Linked DNA regions of Sinorhizobium fredii USDA 257. The protein of the gene in region 2 binds, or shares a complex with, the protein of the main gene of each other region. Links are inferred from orthologs where the notes say so. Each region holds a gene or a part of one and is shown on either strand. Other genes may lie near its edges.

The links.
Region 1: the proteins of carA (region 2) and carB are in contact, whole or in part, in a solved structure (PDB 1KEE), measured with the Escherichia coli proteins. The link is inferred for Sinorhizobium fredii USDA 257 from one-to-one orthologs.

The regions. Positions count from the first base shown.
Region 1 is NC_018000.1:4,173,946-4,184,843, forward strand. The notes cover bases 6,876-10,898. They hold carB (carbamoyl-phosphate synthase large subunit), read right to left. Parts: upstream 10,568-10,898; coding sequence 7,076-10,567; downstream 6,876-7,075. Other genes in these bases: USDA257_RS19500 (DUF6894 family protein), read right to left, coding at 6,876-6,903; USDA257_RS19510 (zinc-dependent alcohol dehydrogenase family protein), read right to left, coding at 10,787-10,898. In the rest of the region: USDA257_RS19465 (Lrp/AsnC family transcriptional regulator), read left to right, coding at 1-170; USDA257_RS19470 (glycosyltransferase family 2 protein), read left to right, coding at 290-1,102; USDA257_RS19475 (glycosyltransferase), read left to right, coding at 1,122-2,153; USDA257_RS19480 (glycosyltransferase), read left to right, coding at 2,150-3,172; USDA257_RS19485 (glycosyltransferase family 4 protein), read right to left, coding at 3,182-4,237; transcription elongation factor GreA, read right to left, coding at 4,377-4,853; USDA257_RS19495 (MFS transporter), read left to right, coding at 5,143-6,606; more of USDA257_RS19500, read right to left, coding at 6,616-6,875. UniProt on the Escherichia coli protein: Large subunit of the glutamine-dependent carbamoyl phosphate synthetase (CPSase).
Region 2 is NC_018000.1:4,818,049-4,827,780, reverse strand. Bases 4,850-7,706 are described here. They hold carA (glutamine-hydrolyzing carbamoyl-phosphate synthase small subunit), read right to left. Parts: upstream 6,953-7,706; coding sequence 5,747-6,952; downstream 4,850-5,746. Other genes in these bases: USDA257_RS22610 (GatB/YqeY domain-containing protein), read left to right, coding at 7,279-7,706; USDA257_RS22620 (LysR substrate-binding domain-containing protein), read left to right, coding at 4,850-5,665. Outside these bases: USDA257_RS22650 (PQQ-dependent sugar dehydrogenase), read right to left, coding at 1-469; USDA257_RS36960 (hypothetical protein), read left to right, coding at 411-647; USDA257_RS22645 (hypothetical protein), read right to left, coding at 644-844; USDA257_RS22640 (hypothetical protein), read right to left, coding at 834-1,226; USDA257_RS22635 (pyridoxal phosphate-dependent aminotransferase), read left to right, coding at 1,686-2,888; USDA257_RS22630 (NAD(P)-dependent oxidoreductase), read right to left, coding at 3,006-3,878; USDA257_RS22625 (SDR family oxidoreductase), read right to left, coding at 3,900-4,658; more of USDA257_RS22620, read left to right, coding at 4,775-4,849; more of USDA257_RS22610, read left to right, coding at 7,707-7,728; dnaG (DNA primase), read left to right, coding at 7,864-9,732. UniProt on the Escherichia coli protein: Small subunit of the glutamine-dependent carbamoyl phosphate synthetase (CPSase).

The DNA.
Region 1 (10,898 bases), 640 kb from region 2 along the record:
CCTGGATGGTCTCGGGTGAATCGGACTTTCTGCTTCAGTGCGTCGCCGAGAACCTTGCGGCCTTTCAGGATTTCGTTATTGAAGAGCTCACTGCGACGGACAATGTCGATACAGTACGGACGATGCTGACGATCCGCCAAGTGAAGGACGCCTGCCAGGTGGAGATCTAGCGAAGCATCGCCGTTGTCAATCAATCTGGGCGAAACTGGGAAGCGGAGCTTGAAACTCGCTCGACAAGAGCCCTTTCGCGCCACGCAGGCTGCCGGTCGCGGCCGGTCAGAGGATCTCCATGACGCCAAAGCTTCCCCTGTCCGCTTTCATCATCTGCTTGAACGAGGAGGCTTATCTCGGCAATTGCATCGAGAGCCTCGAACAATGCGCGGAGATCGTCATCGTCGATTCCGGCTCCACCGACGGGACGGCGGCGCTGGTGCAATCCTATATCGACAAGGGCTGGCCCATCCGGTTCATGTACGAACCATGGCGTGGCTATGCCGGGCAGAAGCAATTCGCCCTCGAGCAGTGCGGCCAGCCCTGGTGCTTCAATATCGACGCGGACGAGCGGTTCGACGAACCGCTCAAGGCTCTGTTGCCTTCGCTCTTGAACGCCCCGGCCGACATCGTCGGCTGGCGGGTGGCGCGCCGCCCCTATCTGATCGGCTACGGCTACACGCCCGAAAAAGTGCAAGAACGGCGCAATCTTCGCCTGATCCGCAACGGCCGCGGCCGCTATGATCTTGGCCAGAAGGTGCATGAAGGGATCGTTCCGGACGGCAAGGTGGGCGCAGCCCGTTCCGGCAGCCTGCTGCATTATCGGCCGCTGATCATCGACGAGCAGATCCTCAAGGAGAACAAGTATTCGACGCTGAAAGCGGATCAGCAGATGGCGGAGGGCAAGGCAGCGCGGCCGTACAAGCTGCTGTTTAGTCCACCGCTCTATTTCTACCGGCTCTACTTCCGAAACGGCCTGTGGCGCTGCGGCTTTCCCGGCTTCATCGAAGCGATGACCGGAGCAGTCTACGCGTTCCTGACTGCTGCCAAGGTCTATCAGCGGCATGCGCTGAAGGCGCGGCCAAACATCGACGATGCGCTTTCCCGCTAATGCCCGGAAAAGGTGACCCATGAAAGTCATGCATATTCATTTCGGCAAGGAAGGCGGCGCGGAACGGTTCTTCGTGAACCTGGTCAACGCCCTGCATGACAGGGGTGTCGAGCAGCGCGTGCTGATCCGGCCCGGGCGTAGCTGGCGCAGCGAGATCGAGCGGAGCGCGCAGGTCTACGAGGGCGTCTTCCGCCGGCTTTCGCTGTCGCGATTTTTCCTGCAGTGGCGGATGTCGCGCATCCTGAGGGAGTTCCGGCCCGATGTCATCATGGCCTGGCAGTTGCGCGCCAGCCGCTTCATGCCTTCCTACAAGAACGCCTTACGGATTTCTCGTCTCGGCGACTATCCGGAGCATCTTGGTTACTACACCAATGTCGAGACATTGGTCTGCATCACCCCGGACATCGCCGCCAAGGTGCGGGAATTCGGATGGCGCCGTGATATCGAGGTGATCGCGAATTTCACGCGTGCCACACCCGTCGCGCCGGTCGCGCGATCGGAGATGCAAACGCCCGCCGAAGCATTCGTCGTAGTCGGCATGGGGCGTTTCGTCAAACGCAAGGGCTTCGACGGGCTGCTTCGCGCCATCCAGAAGGTCGAGGGTGTTTATCTTTGGCTGCTCGGCGACGGGCCGGAACGGGATGAGCTTGAGGCGTTGACCGACAAACTGGGAATACGCGAGCGTGTCCGCTTTCCCGGCTGGCAGACCAATGCCTATGGTTACCTCGCTGCCGGTGACGCTTTCGCGATCAATTCGTCGCATGAGCCTCTCGGCAACGTGTGTTTCGAGGGCTGGGGCGCCGGCAAACCGACTATTGCGGCACGGGCCGAAGGGCCTTCCTGGGTGATGACGCATGAGCGCGACGCCTTGATGGTGGACTGCGCCGACGACGAGGGCCTCGCGAACGCGATTCGCAGGCTGCGGGACGATCCGGTGCTACGCGAAAGACTGAGTGCCGGCGGCCGCGAAACACTGCAGACGCGCTTTTCCGAGAAGGCGATCACCGACGCCTATCTCGAGCTCTTCGCAAAAGGTGCGGCGCAGCGATGAAAGTGATGCACTTCCATTTCGGAAAAGACGGCGGCGCGGAACGTTTCTTTGTCCACCTCGTCAAGGCGCTTGCCGAACGCGGCGTCGAGCAGACAGCGGTTATCCGGCCCCACCGCCCGTGGCGCCCCGAAATCGAAGGTTCGACCAGGATAACGGAAAGCCATTTCCGGAACTTGTCTCTGGATCGCCTGCTTCTGCCGCGCAAGGTGATGCAGATGGCGCAGCGCGACAGGCCGGACGCCCTCATGGCCTGGGCACCGCGCGCCAGCCAACTGATGCCGCCTTATAAGCGGTGCATCAAGATTTCCCGGCTCGGCGACTATCCGCCTCGCCTCGACTATTTTCACAACACGGACTGCATTGTCTGCAATACGCCGGGCATTGCCGAGCATGTCCGCAAGCTCGGCTGGAAGCGGGATGTCGAGATCATTTCGAATTTCACCAGCACCGAACGTGTCGAACCTATAAGCCGGGCGACGCTCGACACGCCGGAGGGCGCGCCCGTCGTCATGTCGATGGGCCGTTTTGTGGAACGCAAGGGCTTCCACACACTCATCGAGGCCGTTGCCAAAGTGCCGGGCGCTTACCTTTGGCTGCTGGGCGATGGCGAGGAGGGGGAAAACCTCCACAAGCTCGCAACCGATCTCGGCGTCAGCCAAAGGGTCCGCTTCGCCGGCTGGCAGAAGGACACGAGACGCTTCCTCGCGGCGGCCGATATTTTCGTCATGGCTTCGAACCACGAACCGCTCGGCAATGTCATCCTGGAAGCCTGGGCCCAGGGAACGCCAGTCGTCTCGAGTCGCTCCGAAGGGCCGCAATGGTTCATGCGCGATGGCGAGAACGGCCTGATGGTCGACATCGGCGATGCCGATGGGTTCGCCCGCGCGATCGAGCGGATTGCCGACGATCGCAGCTTGGGCGCCGCACTCGCCGAACGGGGACATCAGACGCTGGTCAGTCATTTCTCCAAGGAGGCGATCACCGACGCCTATCTGACGCTATTCGCCTCGAAACGGTAAGCTTCAGCGTCAGCGCATCAGACGGTCGTAGATCGCGCCGATTGCCCGAGCTTCGCCCTCGATAGCGAAATCTCTGGACGCACGCGCCAGACCGTTCGCGGCGGCAGCCGCAAGGCGGGGCAGGTCGTCCATGAAGGTGGCGGCGCCATCGACCATCGCTTCGAGATTGCCGGCCGGAATGATGAGCCCGGTTTCGTCCGGCCCTTCTGCGATCAGTTCCGAAAAGGCGCCGACGTCACTTGCCACGACCGGCACGCCGCTCGCCATCGCCTCGAGTGGCGTCAGACCGAAGCCTTCCCAGCGCTGCGGCGCGACAAAGAGATCGAGGGCGCGATACCAATCGGGAATATTCGTGTGCTCGCCGACGAACAACAGGCGATCGGCGAGCCCCGCCTTGGCGACCCGGTCCTTCAATTCAGCCTCGAAGGCGAGGTGAGGGCCCGTGGCGCGTCCGGCGACGATCGCACCCCATTCGGGCCGGCCGGGCAAAAGGGCGATCATGCTGTCGACGAAAAGGTCGGTTCCCTTCTGGTGGCGGACACGGCCGAAGCAGCCGACGTATTTCCTGGACGGATCGAGATCGAGCCCACGCTTCGCTGCCGCCTTGTCGACCGGCGGGTGGAAACGTTTGGTGTCGATACCGTGCAGGATGACAGTGCTCGGCACCGCCAGATAGGCGGCGGTCTTGGCGCTGGTGGCGATCACCGCATCCATCCGGCCGATGAGGAACTTGCTCCACCCGGTATGCCGCCGCTGCGAGGCGGAGGTGAAGACGATCCGGATCTTCATGCGCAGCAGGTCGCGCAGCAGGATTGCCGGCAGCATTTCGACATTGCGGCGCGCATGCCAGACGCGGCAGCGGCGGCCTTTCGGCGTCCGCCACAGCTGGATCAGGTCGCGAAACCGGATCGATGGCAGACTCGTGGGCAGCCCGAGCCCGAGGACCGCGATCTTCTGCCCGAGGTTGCGCTGAACGGGAACAAGCTGGATGATCGTCGAAGTGACGCCGGAGAGCCGTCGCTTGAAATTGGGCGCAATAATCTCGATGTCCCGAATATCGGCCACGTGAGCGCTCTCCTTGCGCCGCTAGCAATCAGTTGTTTGGGGGAGAGGGGGGCGGAGCGAACGCCGCGCCCTGGGTGGAATGGCGAGGCCCTGTTCGGCCTCTGCCGCGTTCGCGCGTTTCGGCCGTGGGATCGGGCGCTCAGCCCCACTGAACGGCGAGGATCTCGTAGGCCTTGGAGCCACCCGGTGCGTTCACTTCGATCGAGTCTCCGACTTCCTTGCCGATCAGCGCGCGGGCGATCGGCGACGAGATCGAGATCCGGCCAGCCTTGACGTCAGCTTCCTGGTCTCCGACGATCTGGTAGGTCTTTTCTTCCTCAGTGTCCTCGTCGACGAGCTTGACCCTCGCGCCGAACTTGATCTTCGAGCCGGACATCTTCGACAGATCGATGACCTCGGCCCGGGCGATCAGATCTTCGAGCTCGGAAACGCGGCCCTCGTTGTGGCTCTGGGCCTCCTTGGCGGCATGGTACTCGGCATTTTCCGACAGGTCCCCATGGGCACGCGCCTCGGCGATCGCTTCGATGATTCGCGGGCGTTCTTCCTGCTGGCGCCAGCGCAGTTCCTCCTGCAGATTGGCGAATCCACCCTGGGTCATCGGAACTTTGTCGACCATTTCATTGTCCTTTACCAAGCGCGCGGCGCCACCTCCCGGCGGCATCGACGCAAAAGAAAACGGTCCCCGGTGCAAAAGCACCGGAACCGTCCGAAACATCCGAACCGTTCTTATAACAGAAACGGAACTGCGAAAGCCAGATTTTTCGCGACTGTCCACGGGCGGCCAAGGCCGCATACGACCTTGAGCTTCTCGCAATAAGCGGTCACTTGCAAAAGGCCTCTTTACCTCAACAGCACTTGAGGTTGTATCAATGCTGGTTCCATGAACAAACGATCGGAACCAATCTATGAGTGTAGCCGAAGAGAACCCGAGGATCTCCAGCGTGACAAGGCACAGGGAAGGCGAGGGACGCTGGAGCGAGTTGCTACGGAGGGATCATCTCGCCGCGACCGTGACATTGTGCCTCGGCGTCGCGCTCTTTGCTTTCAACGAATTCTTCATTTCGACGGCCTTGCCGACGGCGGTCGAGGAGTTCGGTGGCGCAGCCTTGCTGTCCTGGGCCTTCACCCTCTACCTCGTCTTCGCCATCATCGGCGGCGCCCTGGCGGCCAATCAGAAAGCCCGATTCGGTGCGCGCAATACGCTCATCGCTGCAGCGCTTGTCTTCGCCACAGGCACCGTCATAGCGACCTTGGCGACCGGAATGCCGCAAGTGCTCGCCGGCAGGCTGCTGCAGGGACTGGGCGAGGGCATCATTGCCGGGGTTTGCTACGCACTGATACCGGAGCTTTTTCCGCCGCGGCTCGTTCCCAAGGTCTTCGGGGCGGAAGCGATCGTCTGGGCTTCTGCAGCCTTTGCCGGACCGCTGATCTCCGGGCTACTCACGGAATACTGGTCGTGGCGCGCCGCCTTCTTCGTCAACATACCGGCCGTGGCGGTCTTCATCGCCCTCGTCATTGCGATCGTCGGTCAGCCGAAGCAACGCACGGTAGCGGCGGGCGCCGTTCCATTGCCGCGACTTGTCGCTTTCGGCCTCGGGATCTTGCTGATCTCGCTCTCCAACACCGCCAGCAAGGGTTATGTGATGGCGGTTTTGCTCATGATGGCACTCGCAGTTTTCATAATTGCGATCCGGTCCGACCGCAGATCGCCGCATTCCATTCTGCCGTCCGGTGCGTTCTCGCTCCGCACCGCACTTGGCACCGGCCTCTGGGTCGTTCTGTTGATGCCGCTGGCCCAGGCATCCGGTTCCGTCTATCTCGTCTATTCCATGCAGCAGCTGTGGGACTTCGGACCAACAGCCGCCGGCTTTTCCAGCGCCTTAATGGCCATGTCCTGGAGTGCAACAGCAATTGTGGTCGCCAGTCTGCCCTCGCATGCATTTCGCATTCGGCTGATGTGGACGGGACCGCTGATCCTCTGCCTTGGTCTCGTCGGGCTGACACTCGCCGTCGGCAGCGGCGAGCACCGGCTCGTCTTCATCGGGCAGGTGGCGATCGGTGCAGGCTTCGGGATCAGTTGGGGAACGCTCAGCCAGTTCCTGATGGACGTGTCGACCAGAGAGGAACGCGACAAGATCTCGGCGCTACTGCCGACGCTGCAATCGGCCGGCTACGCGATCGGAGCTGCCGCTTTCGGCGCAACCGCCAATGCATTCGGCTTCGATGAAGGCGCCAGCGACAATGTGTTGTCTTTGTCGTTGCTTGCCGTGTTTGCACTCGCTTGCGTGATTGCCGTCGCATCGGTCTTCTTTGCCGTCAGCACGCTAAGCTTGTCGCGGCAGGCACCTTCAGCCGCCACGCTCAAGTGAGAGCTCCAGTCACGGCGGAGAGGACGGCATTCTCAGGGAGGCGTCGCCTGGACGACGCCTGCCAATGAAAGCAAACTGCTCGTGGCCGCGGCCTTCGGATGGCGCGACGGTCGCGAGCAGTTTACCCTCGCTCGAGCGTACCTCCACCTTCAGCGATCCATAGTCCGCATCACGGCCGATCTTGTCGGCAATGCGCCGAGCGTAATAAAGCGCCGAACCCTCGTCGAAATGGACGATGCCATCCTCATCGATGAAGCGTTCATCGCCCCAGCGGAGATCGAAAAAATAGAGTTGCACGTCGTGGCCCCGCTTCGCGCGTTGCCGTTGATTGCGGCTTTGCTGACGGGTGGCATGGAACCACGGCGCATCCGAATGCAGCCTGAAGCAAACGTTCAGGTTGCATTCAGATATCTAACGAGAATTGACGCGCAATGGCGCACCGGAAAACAGATGCGCTATCAGGCATTCGTCAAGCCTCGAAATAGCTCTGCAGCGGACGCACCTCGAGGCTCCCGGCCTTCAGCGCCTTGATGGCGTGTGCCGCTGCCTCGGCTCCGGCCATGGTCGTATAATAGGGAACCTTCTGCATCAGGGTCGCACGGCGGAGCGACTTCGAGTCGGAGATCGCCTTGTTGCCATCCGTTGTGTTGATGACGAGCTGGATCTGGCGGTTGCGAATGGCGTCTTCGACGTGCGGCCGGCCCTCGAGCACCTTGTTCACCTTGGTGGCGGTAATGCCATGCTCGGCCAGGAACCGGGCCGTGCCGCCGGTTGCCATGACTTTGAATCCGATGTCCACGAGAACGCGGATGGCCGGCAGCACGCGTGCCTTGTCCTCGTCGCGCACCGAGACGAAGACGGTTCCGTCGCGCGGCAGGTCGACGCCGGCGCCGAGCTGGGACTTGGCGAAAGCCAGCGCATAGTCGGTATCGAGGCCGATCACTTCGCCGGTCGAGCGCATTTCGGGACCGAGCAGCGTGTCGACGCCGGGGAACCGGGCGAAGGGAAACACGGCTTCCTTGACGGCAATGTGCTTCAGATTGCGCGGATCCGGCTTCTTCCCATAGGCGGCAATCGCGTCATCCAGAGTTTCCCCGGCCATCACCCGTGCGGCGATTTTCGCAATCGGCGCCCCGATCGTCTTGGCGACGAACGGGACCGTGCGGGAGGCGCGCGGATTAACTTCGAGCACGTAGATCGTGCCGTCCTTGATGGCGAACTGCACGTTCATCAATCCGCCGACGTTCAGTGCCTTGGCAAGCGCTGCCGTCTGACGCTCGAGTTCGTCCACCAGGTCGTTGTCGAGCGAGTGCACCGGCAGCGAGCAGGCCGAGTCGCCAGAGTGAATGCCCGCCTCCTCGATATGCTCCATGATACCGGAAACGAAGACATCCTTGCCGTCGCACAAGCAATCGACATCCACTTCGATCGCATTCGTCAGATAGCTGTCGAAGAGCAGCGGGTTCTTGCCGAGCAGCGTGTTGATCTGGCCGGTCTTGTCGTTCGGATAGCGCTGCTTGATGTCTTCCGGCACGAGTCCGGGAACGGTGTCGAGCAGGTAGCTCTGCAGCATGCTTTCCGAATGGATGATCTGCATGGCGCGGCCGCCGAGAACGTAAGACGGCCGCACGACCAGCGGAAAGCCGATTTCGCCAGCGACGAGACGGGCCTGTTCGACGGAGTAGGCGATGCCGTTGCGCGGCTGGTTGAGGTCGAGCTTCATCAAGAGCTTCTGGAAGCGGTCGCGGTCTTCGGCAAGATCGATCGCGTCAGGTGCCGTGCCGAGGATCGGGATGCCGTTCTTCTCCAGCGCTTCCGCAAGCTTCAGCGGCGTCTGGCCGCCGAACTGCACGATTACGCCGTGCAAGGTGCCGTTTTCCTGTTCGGCCCGCATGATCTCGATCACGTCTTCGGCCGTCAGCGGCTCGAAATAGAGCCGGTCGGAGGTGTCGTAGTCGGTCGAAACGGTTTCCGGGTTGCAGTTGATCATGATCGCTTCATAACCGGCGTCCTTCAAGGCGAAGGCCGCGTGGCAGCAGCAATAATCAAATTCGATGCCCTGGCCGATCCGGTTCGGGCCGCCGCCGAGAATGACGACCTTCTTGCGATCGGAGACCTGTGCCTCGGAGCGGGCAGCGCCGACGAACGGCGTTTCATAGGTCGAATACATGTAGGCGGTCGGCGAAGCGAACTCCGCCGCGCAGGTATCGATGCGCTTGTAGACCGGGCGGACGTTCAGCGCATTGCGCAGCTCCGCCACTTCCTTCGGGCGCTTGCCGGTCAGCGTCGCAAGCCGGGCGTCCGAGAAGCCCATCGCCTTCAGCATTCTGAGGTTTTCGGCATCCTGCGGCAGGCCGTGTTCGCGGATGCGGGCCTCCATGTCGACGATCGCCTTGAACTGGGCGATGAACCAGGGATCGATCTTGCAGGACTCGTGCACTTCCGCCTCGGTCATGCCTAGGCGCAGCGCCTGGGCGACCATGCGCAGGCGGTCGGGGGTCGGGATGCCGATCGCGGCGCGAATGGCGTTGCGGCCGTCACCGTTCTCGTCGAAATCCGGAACTTCGATCTCGTCGAGGCCGGTCAGCCCGGTTTCAAGCCCGCGAAGCGCCTTCTGCAGCGATTCCGCAAAAGTGCGGCCGATCGCCATCACTTCGCCGACCGATTTCATCGCGGTGGTCAGCGTCGGCTCGGCGCCGGGGAACTTCTCGAAGGCGAAGCGCGGGATCTTGGTGACGACATAGTCGATCGACGGTTCGAAGGAGGCAGGCGTGGCTCCCCCGGTGATGTCGTTCTCCAGCTCGTCGAGCGTATAGCCGATGGCAAGCTTGGCGGCGATCTTGGCGATCGGAAAACCTGTCGCCTTGGAGGCGAGCGCCGACGAGCGCGAGACGCGCGGGTTCATCTCGATGACGACCAGGCGGCCGTTTTCCGGATTGACCGCGAACTGCACGTTCGATCCGCCGGTTTCAACGCCGATTTCGCGCAGAACCGCGATCGAGGCGTTGCGCATGATCTGATATTCCTTGTCGGTCAGCGTCAGCGCCGGCGCGACGGTGATGGAATCGCCCGTGTGGACGCCCATCGGGTCGATGTTTTCGATCGAGCAGATGATGATGCAATTGTCCGCCTTGTCGCGGACGACTTCCATTTCATACTCCTTCCAGCCGAGCACCGACTCCTCGATCAGGACTTCGGTGGTCGGCGAGGCATCGAGACCACCACCGATGATCTCGAAGAATTCCGAGCGGTTGTAGGCGATGCCGCCGCCCGTGCCGCCGAGCGTGAAGGAGGGCCGGATGATTGCCGGAAGGCCGACATCGTCGAGCGCCTGGGCGGCGATCGCCATCGCATGGTTCACGTAGCGCTGCTTGCGGTCGCCTTCGCCGAGATTCCACCTGTTTTCGAGATCGTCGAGGGCGGTGTCCAGTTCGGCACCGGAGAACTTGGCCTTGAGCGCGGCGCGCTCCGCCTCGTGCGCCTTGCGGTCCTGCTCCTTGATGTCGGTGGCGTTCGCCAGCCGCGACTTCGGCGTCTCGAGCCCGATCTTGGCCATCGCCTCGCGGAAAAGGGCGCGGTCTTCGGCCTTGTCGATCGCCTCTGGCTTGGCGCCGATCATCTCGACATTGTAACGATCGAGGACGCCCATCCGCCGCAGGGAAAGCGCCGTATTCAATGCCGTCTGGCCGCCCATGGTCGGCAGCAGCGCGTCGGGGCGCTCCTTGGCAATGATCTTGGCGACGACCTCGGGGGTGATCGGCTCGACATAGGTCGCATCCGCAAGCCCGGGATCGGTCATGATCGTCGCCGGATTGGAGTTGACGAGGATGACGCGGTAACCTTCCTCTTTAAGAGCCTTGCAAGCCTGGGTGCCGGAGTAGTCGAATTCACATGCCTGGCCGATCACGATCGGCCCCGCGCCGATGATGAGGATCGATTTGATATCTTGGCGCTTCGGCATGGTTCTCATCCGTTTTCTGGCTGCGCGAAAAACCGGCCGAGCTGGGAGATCGCCGGCCGGGTGCGCAATGAATGGTGTTTTCAGGCTAGAAGCGGCTTATAGGCAAATGTCTGTGCCAGCGGAACCCCGAAAATTCCGGAATCGACAATAAAGCGAAGATATTTGTGCGCCGATCAAGGGGGACGTCAGCAATCGATTTTCGCTGACGTGCGCGGCCTTCTAGGAAGACGGGATCACCAGCACTTTAACCTCTCCCGGGAGGGCTGGATTGGCAATGATATCCGGGGCCGCGTCGAGGGTCACGCGCCTTGAAATGAGCCGGTCGATTTCG
Region 2 (9,732 bases):
TCACGTCCGTCAGCCTCTGCTCGTCGTCGGAGAGCGTCGCGCGCACGAGAACGGTGCCGTAACCGCCGTCGCCGCGCGCCGACAGGGTGAGGTAAAGGGCGCGGTTCGTAGAAAACTGCGGGTCGAGTGCGACGTCGAGCAGCCCACCCTGGCCATGCTCGGCGACGTCCGGAACACCTTTGATCGCGGGCGAGAGCTTGCCGTCGCGGAGGATGCGGAGGCGTCCTGGCCGCTCGGTCACGATCAGCGCGCCGTCAGGCATGACTTCGACCGCCCAGGGATACTGAAGCCCGCCTGCGAGTGTCTCGATGAGGACCGTCCCCGTCTGTGCCTGGAATTCCCGAGCCTGTTGTGCAGCGGCAGGGAGAGCGGCGGACAGGAATAAGGCGGTGGCCAGAGGCAGAACGGCCATGATCAATGCCGCGCGGCTCTTGCTCGACTTGGTTTTTGTCCAACGCACGGGCCGCATTGCGCTTCGACGCTCCTATGCTCGGCCGGCAAGCCTGCTCAGCCAGGCTTGGCTGCTCATAATCGATTGGGGAGAAACTGGTGCGCAGCCGCCTCCGCTTCAAGTCAAATCCGATCAAAACGGCTTTATCGTGGGTGTGAGCGGCGTGAGCGTGACGTCCAACGCCTGTTGGTCCTAACCGACCACATTCTTCGCCGCGTGCTTCTCCGCGGCGAAGAGCTCAGCCTTGGCCTTCATGTAAAAGCCTTTGCCGACCAGCAACAGGCCCGCAAGGGCAATCATGGCGATGATCGCCACGATGATCGTCTCGGTGGCCGACAACCGGGCAAGGAAACCGGCGCGCTGCTCAGGCAGATCGTCTCCGTCATCGGCCATGGCGTCTGCTTCTCGCCCTGCTGAACGCGGCGATCTGGCGACGCCCGACGACGAAAGTGGTGGCGGCCGTGAGCGCCGCTGCAAGCAGCGTCGCTCCGGCGAGCATCTGCCGGCCAGCTTCCGTCCTCGTCTGCGGTTGATCAAGACCCGCCCGTGCGGTGGGGGCAGCCGGGGCAGGGTCGGCAACGATCAGCATCGCAAACTTCGCGTCGGCGCCAGCGGATTGTTCGAACTTGCCCTCGGCCGCCTGGGCCGCCGTCTCGACCACCAGACCGAAGATCATCACCATGCAGACTGCGAGCGCCGCAAGCGCGAGAAAAAATCCCCAGCGCGCCTCGTTACGGCCCGTTCGCGTCGAAGCGATTTCGTCATCGAGAAACATAGCACACCCCCACGATGCCAGTGCATTTCGCGTCAGATGAGAAGACGCCTGGATATCGGCTCTTGCGGGACGGAATTGGGGCGCTCTGCGACAGTTATTGTGGCGAAACAAGGGCGGTGGGTAAACGCGTGAGAATCGCGGGATTTCCGAGATAAAGGGTGTCGACGATGCTGCGGGCGGAAACCCTTCGCGTTGGGCCGCGGGAACCCCGGCGAGGCGAAATTACCCCAGGCTGGGAGCCTGCGCGAACGGACAGGTGCCCGCCTTCCATCGAAGCTCGTGATCGTATTGATGAAACTTTGTCATGGTGACGCATTTTGCACGGCCTGGCCGCCGTTTTTCTGCGTCGAACGCTTGCAAGGCCCTGCGTCTTTCGACATAGACCTAACCGCTATGGAGCCCGATCCTCCGTTCCGTAGCGCCTCACGCCCCGTTTCGAAACGATCAGGACCTCACACCATGGCCTTCCTTGCTGATGCCCTTTCTCGTGTAAAGCCCTCCGCCACCATTGCCGTTTCGCAGAAAGCCCGCGAGTTGAAGGCGAAAGGCCGCGACGTCATCGGCCTCGGAGCCGGGGAGCCGGATTTCGACACGCCGGACAACATCAAGATGGCGGCGATCGACGCGATCAATCGCGGCGAAACGAAGTACACGCCGGTCTCCGGCATTCCGGAACTGCGCGAGGCGATCGCGAAGAAGTTCAAGCGCGAGAACAATCTCGATTACACCGCCGCGCAGACGATCGTCGGCACCGGCGGAAAGCAGATTCTTTTCAACGCCTTCATGGCGACCCTTAACCCGGGCGATGAAGTCGTGATCCCGGCTCCCTACTGGGTGTCTTATCCGGAGATGGTGGCGCTGTGCGGTGGCACGCCGGTGTTCGTTTCGGCGACGCAGGAAAACAACTTCAAGCTCAAGGCCGCGGATCTCGAGAAGACGATCACGCCGAAGACCAAGTGGTTCGTCTTCAACTCGCCATCAAACCCCTCGGGCGCTGCCTATTCGCATGACGAACTCAAGGCGCTGACGGATGTGCTGATGAAACATCCGCATGTCTGGGTGCTGACCGATGACATGTACGAGCACCTGACCTATGGCGACTTCAAGTTCGCAACGCCGGTCGAGGTCGAGCCCGGCCTCTACGACCGCACCTTGACGATGAACGGCGTCTCCAAAGCCTATGCGATGACCGGCTGGCGCATCGGCTATGCCGCCGGCCCCTTGCAACTCATCAAGGCGATGGACATGATCCAGGGCCAGCAGACCTCGGGCGCCACCTCGATCGCGCAATGGGCCGCTGTGGAGGCGCTGAACGGCTCGCAGGATTTCATCCCACGCAACAAGGAGATCTTCCAGGGTCGGCGCGATCTTGTCGTCTCCATGCTGAACCAGGCCAAGGGCATTTCCTGCCCGACGCCGGAAGGTGCCTTCTACGTCTATCCCTCCTGCGCCGGGCTGATCGGCAAGACCGCCCCGTCGGGAAAGGTCATCGAGACCGACGAGGACTTCGTCTCCGAGCTTCTGGAAGTGGAAGGCGTTGCGGTGGTGCACGGTTCGGCCTTCGGTCTAGGCCCGAACTTCCGCATCTCCTATGCGACCTCCGAGGAACTCCTCGAAGAGGCTTGCCGCCGAGTCCAGCGTTTCTGCGCCGCCTGCAAGTAACGGCGCGGACAAAGCAACACACGTCAAGCCCGCCGTTCCCGGCGGGCTTTTTCATGCTCAGAAATCGATTCGGCAATTGCCCAAGTCGATTCAGGAAGAAGCCCTATCTTATTGAGTCTACACTAATTCCCGCCTCCTGATCAGTTCGACCACTGCGGAGATGTCGTCGTCGCCATGCCCTTGGTCGACCCGGCTGGTAGCAAGCCTTCGCATGACGTCGATGAAGTCAGGCGCGACGTCTTGTTCGCCGCTCGCGCGGACAATATTTTCGAGGGCGACCGTCTGCATCGCCAGGTTGGAGACGACGTTGCGGTCGTGCAGGCCGCTGTCGATCTTGTCGGCCAGGTCGGGGAGGGTGCCGCTCATCGCCTCGAGCCATGGCAGGAGAAGCGCTAGAAAATCGGTCATCCTGTCGCCGCTGCTTGCCACCAGTGCAGCGGCATGCAGGAAGCCCGAGAAGAGGCCGTACATGCCAGACAGAAGCGCGAGGTCATAGAGCGCCGCGCGGCCCGGATCCCCGCCGAGATAGCGGCCTTCGGCGAGCGCGATCAGCGACGGCTTGTGCCGCTCGAAAAGAGCGGTCGAGCCGCTGTAAAGGATCAAGGTTCCGGCCTCGCCGATCATCGGCGGGATCGCCATGATGCCGCCGTCGAGATAGGCAGCACCCTTCGCCGTCGCCCAAGCCGCCAGTTCCTGCGCATCGCGCGGAGTGCCATTGGTGAGATTGACCAGGTCGCGGCCAGCGAGTGCGCCCTCTGCCTCCTCCAGGACTGCCCTGGCGGCGGCGTAGTCGACGACGCAAAGAATCACAAGATCGGCTTCGGCCACAGCGTCCGCCGGGCTTGCCGCAATGCTTGCGCCGGCCGCTGTGAGCGGCTCGGCCCGCGCTGGCGTGCGGTTCCAGACCGTTACCGAATGACCGTTTCGCATGAGGGTTGCGGCAAGCGCGGAGCCCATCGCGCCGGTGCCGAGGGTGGAAATTCTGCTCATGGGTTACTCCTTGACATCGTCTCAGGCGACGGAAAGCTTCTGGCCAAGGCCGCCATCGACGGCGAGCTTTGCCCCGGTGGTGAAGGTGGCCTCGAAGGCGAGGAACAGAACGGCGCGTGCCACTTCGTCGGCAGTGCCATTGCGCCTCATCGGCGTCACGCTGTCGCCGAGCGCCTTGAACTCGGCGCGCTCGGCGTCGCTCAAGCCCGCCACACCCTTGGTCGGGGTGTCGACGAAGCCGGGACTGACCGTGTTGACGCGGATGCGGCGCGGCAGAAGCTCGGCCGCTAGTACGGAAGCGAAGGAGACGAGTGCCGCCTTGGTGGCGCTGTAGACGCTCATGCCGGGGTGACCGCCCTCATCGGCGACCGATGATGTAAACACAATCGAGCCACCTTCGCGGATCAGCGGTGCCAACCGCTGCACGGTGAAGAAGGCGCCCCTGGTGTTGACCGCAAACTGACGGTCGTAGGACGCCTCGCTTACCTTGTCGAATGTCTCCAGTTCCGAGATGCCGGCATTGACGTGCAGCAGATCGATGGCGCCCAGCTTTTGGCCGGCCATCGCGCCGAGCACGGTGATGTCGTTGAGATCGGCGATATCGGAGCGCAGCGCATGCACGCGTGCGCCGAACTCCTGCTTGATCCTTGCCAGGTTGTCCTCGTTGCGTCCGGTCAAGAGCACGTCCGCGCCGCCATCGACGAGACGCGTGACGGTCGCGAGCCCCATGCCATGCGTGCCGCCGATCACGACGGCCTTTTTGCCTTGGTAGATTGTCATGATGTCTTCCTCTTCGTTCAAAACAGACGATGAGGTAGAGGTGCATTCGTGGACGACTTTATGCTAGACGGGAAAATGTGGACCTATCGTTCACATATGCAGACGATAGAGAGATCATGGCGAACCTGAACGACTTCACCTTCTTTGTCCACGTGGTCGACCATAAAGGCTTTGCCCCGGCGGCGCGGGCGCTCAATCTGCCGAAATCGACGCTCAGCAAGCGGCTAGCCATCCTCGAACAGGACCTTGGCGTCCGCCTCATCAATCGGACATCGCGCCGCTTCTCGGTGACCGAGACGGGTGAGGATTTCTATCGCCATGCGGCAGCAATGCTGATCGAAGCGGAGGCTGCAGAGAATATCGTGAAGGGGCGGCTCGCCGAGCCGAGCGGTGCGGTCAGGATCACCGCTTCGGTACCGACGGCTCAGCTCTCGCTGGCGCCGCTGCTGCCCGAACTCGCGCTCGCCTATCCGAAGCTGCGCGTGATCCTGCACGCGACCGACCGCTTCGTCGACATTGTTCAGGAAGGCTTTGACCTTGCCGTTCGCGACCACTTCGCGCCGCTTCCGGATTCGGGCCTCGTCCAGCGCCGCGTCGGATCGCAAGCGAAAATGCTTGTCGCCGCATCTGTCTATTTACACCAGCGGGGAATGCCCCTGGAGCCCGCGGATCTGGCACAGCACGACGGCCTGATGACGTCGCTTACGTCGGACGGCTGGGTAATGGAGCACGCCGATGGGGCGAGTGTGGAGATTTCACCAAAGCCACGTTTCGTGGCGGACGAGTCCCGCGTCCTGCGCGAAGCGGCTATGGCGGGGCTCGGCATTACCACCTTGCCCGGCAAGCTTTGCCAGGATGAGATCGCAAGCGGCGCTCTGGTCCGAATCCTGCCGGAATGGACTGCGGGCAAAGTGATGACGACCATCCTGATGCCGCATAGGCGCGGCCAACTACCGTCGGTGCGCGCGACCGTAGATTTCCTGGCGGCTCGCCTCGGCGAGGGCTGACATGCGGCTGCTAGGCCATATTACAAAGCAGAAGGCCCGCACACGCGGCGGGCCTTTCATCACAATTCGGGAACCGTGCGCTCAGCGCTCAGCCAGCGCCGGTTCGCCCTTCTTCTCGCGGATGAGGTTCAGGAAGCGACGGAAGAGATAGTGACTGTCCTGCGGCCCGGGCGAGGCTTCCGGGTGGTGCTGGACCGAGAAAACCGATTTACCATTGACGCGCAGGCCGCAATTGGTGCCGTCGAAGAGCGAAACGTGAGTCTCTTCAACGCCTTCCGGCAGCGACTTCGAATCGACCGCGAAGCCGTGGTTCATCGAGACGATCTCGACCTTGCCGGTCGTGTGGTCCTTGACCGGATGATTGGCGCCGTGGTGCCCCTGATGCATCTTCTCGGTCTTGGCGCCGAGCGCCAGCGCCAGCATCTGGTGACCGAGGCAGATCCCGAAGACCGGTATGTCGCTTTTCAGCAGGTTCTTGATCACCGGCACCGCGTATTCGCCGGTGGCGGCCGGGTCGCCCGGGCCGTTCGAAAGGAAGATACCGTCCGGTTTCAAGGCCAAGACTTCCTCAGCGCTCGTCTCGGCCGGAACGACCGTGACCCGGCAATCGAGGCCGGCGAAAAGGCGCAGGATGTTGCGCTTGACGCCGTAGTCGAGCGCCACGACGTGATAGGCGGCTTCGGTTTCGCCGAGTGTCGAGTGACCTTCGTTCCACACCCAGGGCTTCTCGGTCCAGCGATAGGACTGGCCTGAGGTCGCAACCTTGGCAAGATCGAGTCCCTCGAGGCCGCCCCAGGCTTTTGCTTCCGCCTTCAGCGTCTCGATGTCGAAGACGCCGGCCGGATCATGGGCGATGACGGCGTTCGGCATGCCGTTCTCGCGGATCCAGGCGGTCAGCGCCCGCGTATCGATGCCGCAAAGCCCGATGACGCCGCGCGCCTTCAGCCAGGCGTCGAGGTGCTTGGCGGCGCGATAGTTGGAAGGATCGGTGATGTCGGCCTTGAAGATGACCCCTACGGCGCCGTGGCGGGCCGCCGGCGTCAGATCCTCGATGTCCTCATCATTGGCGCCGATATTGCCGATATGCGGGAAGGTGAAGGTGACGATCTGGCCGAGATAGGAAGGGTCCGTCAGGATTTCCTGATACCCGGTCAGCGCCGTGTTGAAGCAGACCTCGGCCTGGACCTTGCCGGTTGCGCCGATGCCCTTGCCTTCGATCACCGTGCCGTCGGCCAGAACGAGCAGGGCGGTGGGTTTCTGGATTGTCCATGCGGGTGTCGCGGTCATCGTTCCTATCCCGTTGCGGCGGACCGCGCGGCTTTAAAGCCGGTCGGTTCAGCCCCCTTCAAATTGCATGCGGCATGGCGCGCGGAAGCCCCGCGAGAAAGAGGTTCATGCCGATGTTCGTGCAGGTGCCGGAAAATAAACAAAGGCTCTCATCGGGTCAACCGGCCGCCGTGAATTGTCGGGAAATAAAGTTCCTTAAAATTCAACCGGTTGCGCATTCGGTTTGATTGTACCTGCCGCACTGGTTTAAGACGACGACAACAACGAGGCAAACGAGCTGGTCCGGACGCTGGCAGCCGGGGCCGGCTTCGGGACGGAGTACAGATATGCGCGAGCAATTCGCAAACGCCCTTAAGGAAGCTCTGAAAGCCAGGGATGCCCGGCGGACTTCGACCGTTCGGCTGATCCAGGCAGCCATCAAGGACCGCGATATTGCCAATCGCGGTCAGGGCAAGGATCCGGCAAGCGATGATGAAATCATGCAGATCCTCGCCAGGATGATCAAGCAACGCGAGGAATCGGCCCGCATCTACGACCAAGGCGGCCGCCCGGAACTCGCAGAGCAGGAGCGGCAGGAAATCGCCATCATCAACGCGTTCCTGCCCGAGCAGTTTTCGGAGGAGAAGATTCGGGAGCTCTGCGTCGCGATCATCCAGGAAACCGGTGCCCAGGGCTTGCGTGATATGGGCAAGTGCATGAACGTGCTGAAGGAGCGCTATCCCGGCCAGATGGATTTCGCCAAGGCTTCCAGCATCCTCAAGGAACTGTTGAAATAGCCCATTGCGCGCGATCCTTGAGGGCGCGCTGCTTTCGTTCAGCCGTCCCTCTCCCTGTGAATTGCGGGCAATACCAAAGGGGACTGTGGCTTCCTCCAGCCATGCCGCTTATATGGAAGCTGGCCAGAGGTACCCATGCGCTTGTCACCGTCCTTCCTTGACGAGATCCGCGACCGCGTTCCGATTTCGGACGTGATCGGCAAGCGCGTCACCTGGGACCGGCGCAAGACCAATGTGTCGCGCGGCGATTACTGGGCCTGCTGCCCTTTCCACGGCGAGAAGTCGCCGAGCTTCCATTGCGAGGACCGCAAGGGCCGCTATCACTGTTTCGGCTGCGGTGTTTCCGGCGATCATTTCCGCTTCCTGACCGATCTCGAAGGCTTGAACTTTCCCGAAGCAGTTCAGCAGATCGCTGATATGGCGGGCGTCGCGATGCCGCAGCCCGACCCGCAGGCCGAGCGGCGGGAGAAGGAACGGACGAACCTCCTCGACGTCATGGAACTGGCGACGCAGTTCTTTCAGGATCAGCTCCAGAGCGCGATGGGGGCGAAGGCGCGCGCCTATCTGCGCGAGCGCGGCCTGACCGGCCGGACGATCGAGACATTTCGACTGGGCTATGCGCCGGACAGCCGCAACGCCTTGAAGGAGTTTCTCGCCGGCAAGGGTGTCGGCAAGGAGCAGATCGAGGCCTGTGGCCTTGTCGTGCATGGGCCGGACGTCCCGGTCTCCTACGACCGCTTTCGCGACCGGATCATGTTCCCGATCCTTTCGGCACGCGAGAAGGTGATCGCTTTTGGCGGGCGGGCCATGTCGGCCGATGCGCCAGCCAAATATCTGAACTCCAACGAGACCGAACTCTTCCACAAGGGCAATGTGCTCTTCAATTTCGCGCGCGCCCGGCGTGCCTCGCAGGGCGCCGATGGAGTCGGCACGATCATCGCCGTCGAAGGCTACATGGACGTGATCGCGCTACATCAGGCGGGTATCGAGAATACCGTGGCACCGCTCGGCACGGCGCTCACCGAGAACCAGCTCGACCTCCTCTGGAAGATGACGTCGCAGCCGGTGCTTTGCTTCGACGGCGACGGCGCCGGCATCCGGGCGGCCAATCGCGCCGTCGACCTGGCGCTGCCGCACCTGAAGCCCGGCCGTTCCGTCCGTTTCGCCATGCTGCCGGACGGCAAGGACCCGGACGACCTCGTCCGCCATGAAGGACGCGAGCCGTTTGACAAGGTGCTCGCCAATGCCCGCTCGCTGGCAGACATGGTCTGGATGCGTGAAGTGCAGGGCGGCACGTTTGATACGCCGGAAAAACGCGCCGAGCTCGAAGCGCGGCTGAGGCAGGTGACCTCGGTCATCGCCGACGAAAGCGTCCGCCGCCATTACGGCCAGGACATGCGCGACCGGCTGAACGCCTTTCTGCAGGGCAATGCGCCGTTCAGAAGTGACCGGCGTCCCTTCGAGCGAGGTGGACGGGAGCGCGGTGGTCGGCAAGGCGGCGGCTTTCGTCATGCCGGCGGCGACCGAAACGCCGGCCCGACCACGATCTCCGATCGCCTTGTGCGCTCCTCGCTCGTCAGTGGTCAGCAGGCAGCGCCATCGCTGCGCGAAAGTGTGTTGGCACTGACGATCGTCAATCACCCGCAACTGCTTTTCGACGAATATGACGAGATCTCGACGATCGAGTTCGATCATCGCGATCTGCAGCGTTGCTGGGCGGCGGTTCTGAACGCGGCGGCGGCAAACGGCCCGCGGCTGACACGGGAAAGTCTCGTCGAGCAACTGGAGGCGGAGGGGTTCGGCGCCCTGATCGGCGCCCTCGACCAGCAGATTCGCTATGCGCGGCTATGGACCGCGACCACGGCGGCCGCACCCGAGGATGCGCGCGAGGGTTACCTGCAGGCGCTTGCGCTGCACAAGCGCACCAAGGCGCTCAATTGGCAGCGACGCGAGCTCGAAAGGGAACTGGCGCATGCCACCGAAGAAGGCGATCTCGAGGTCGTG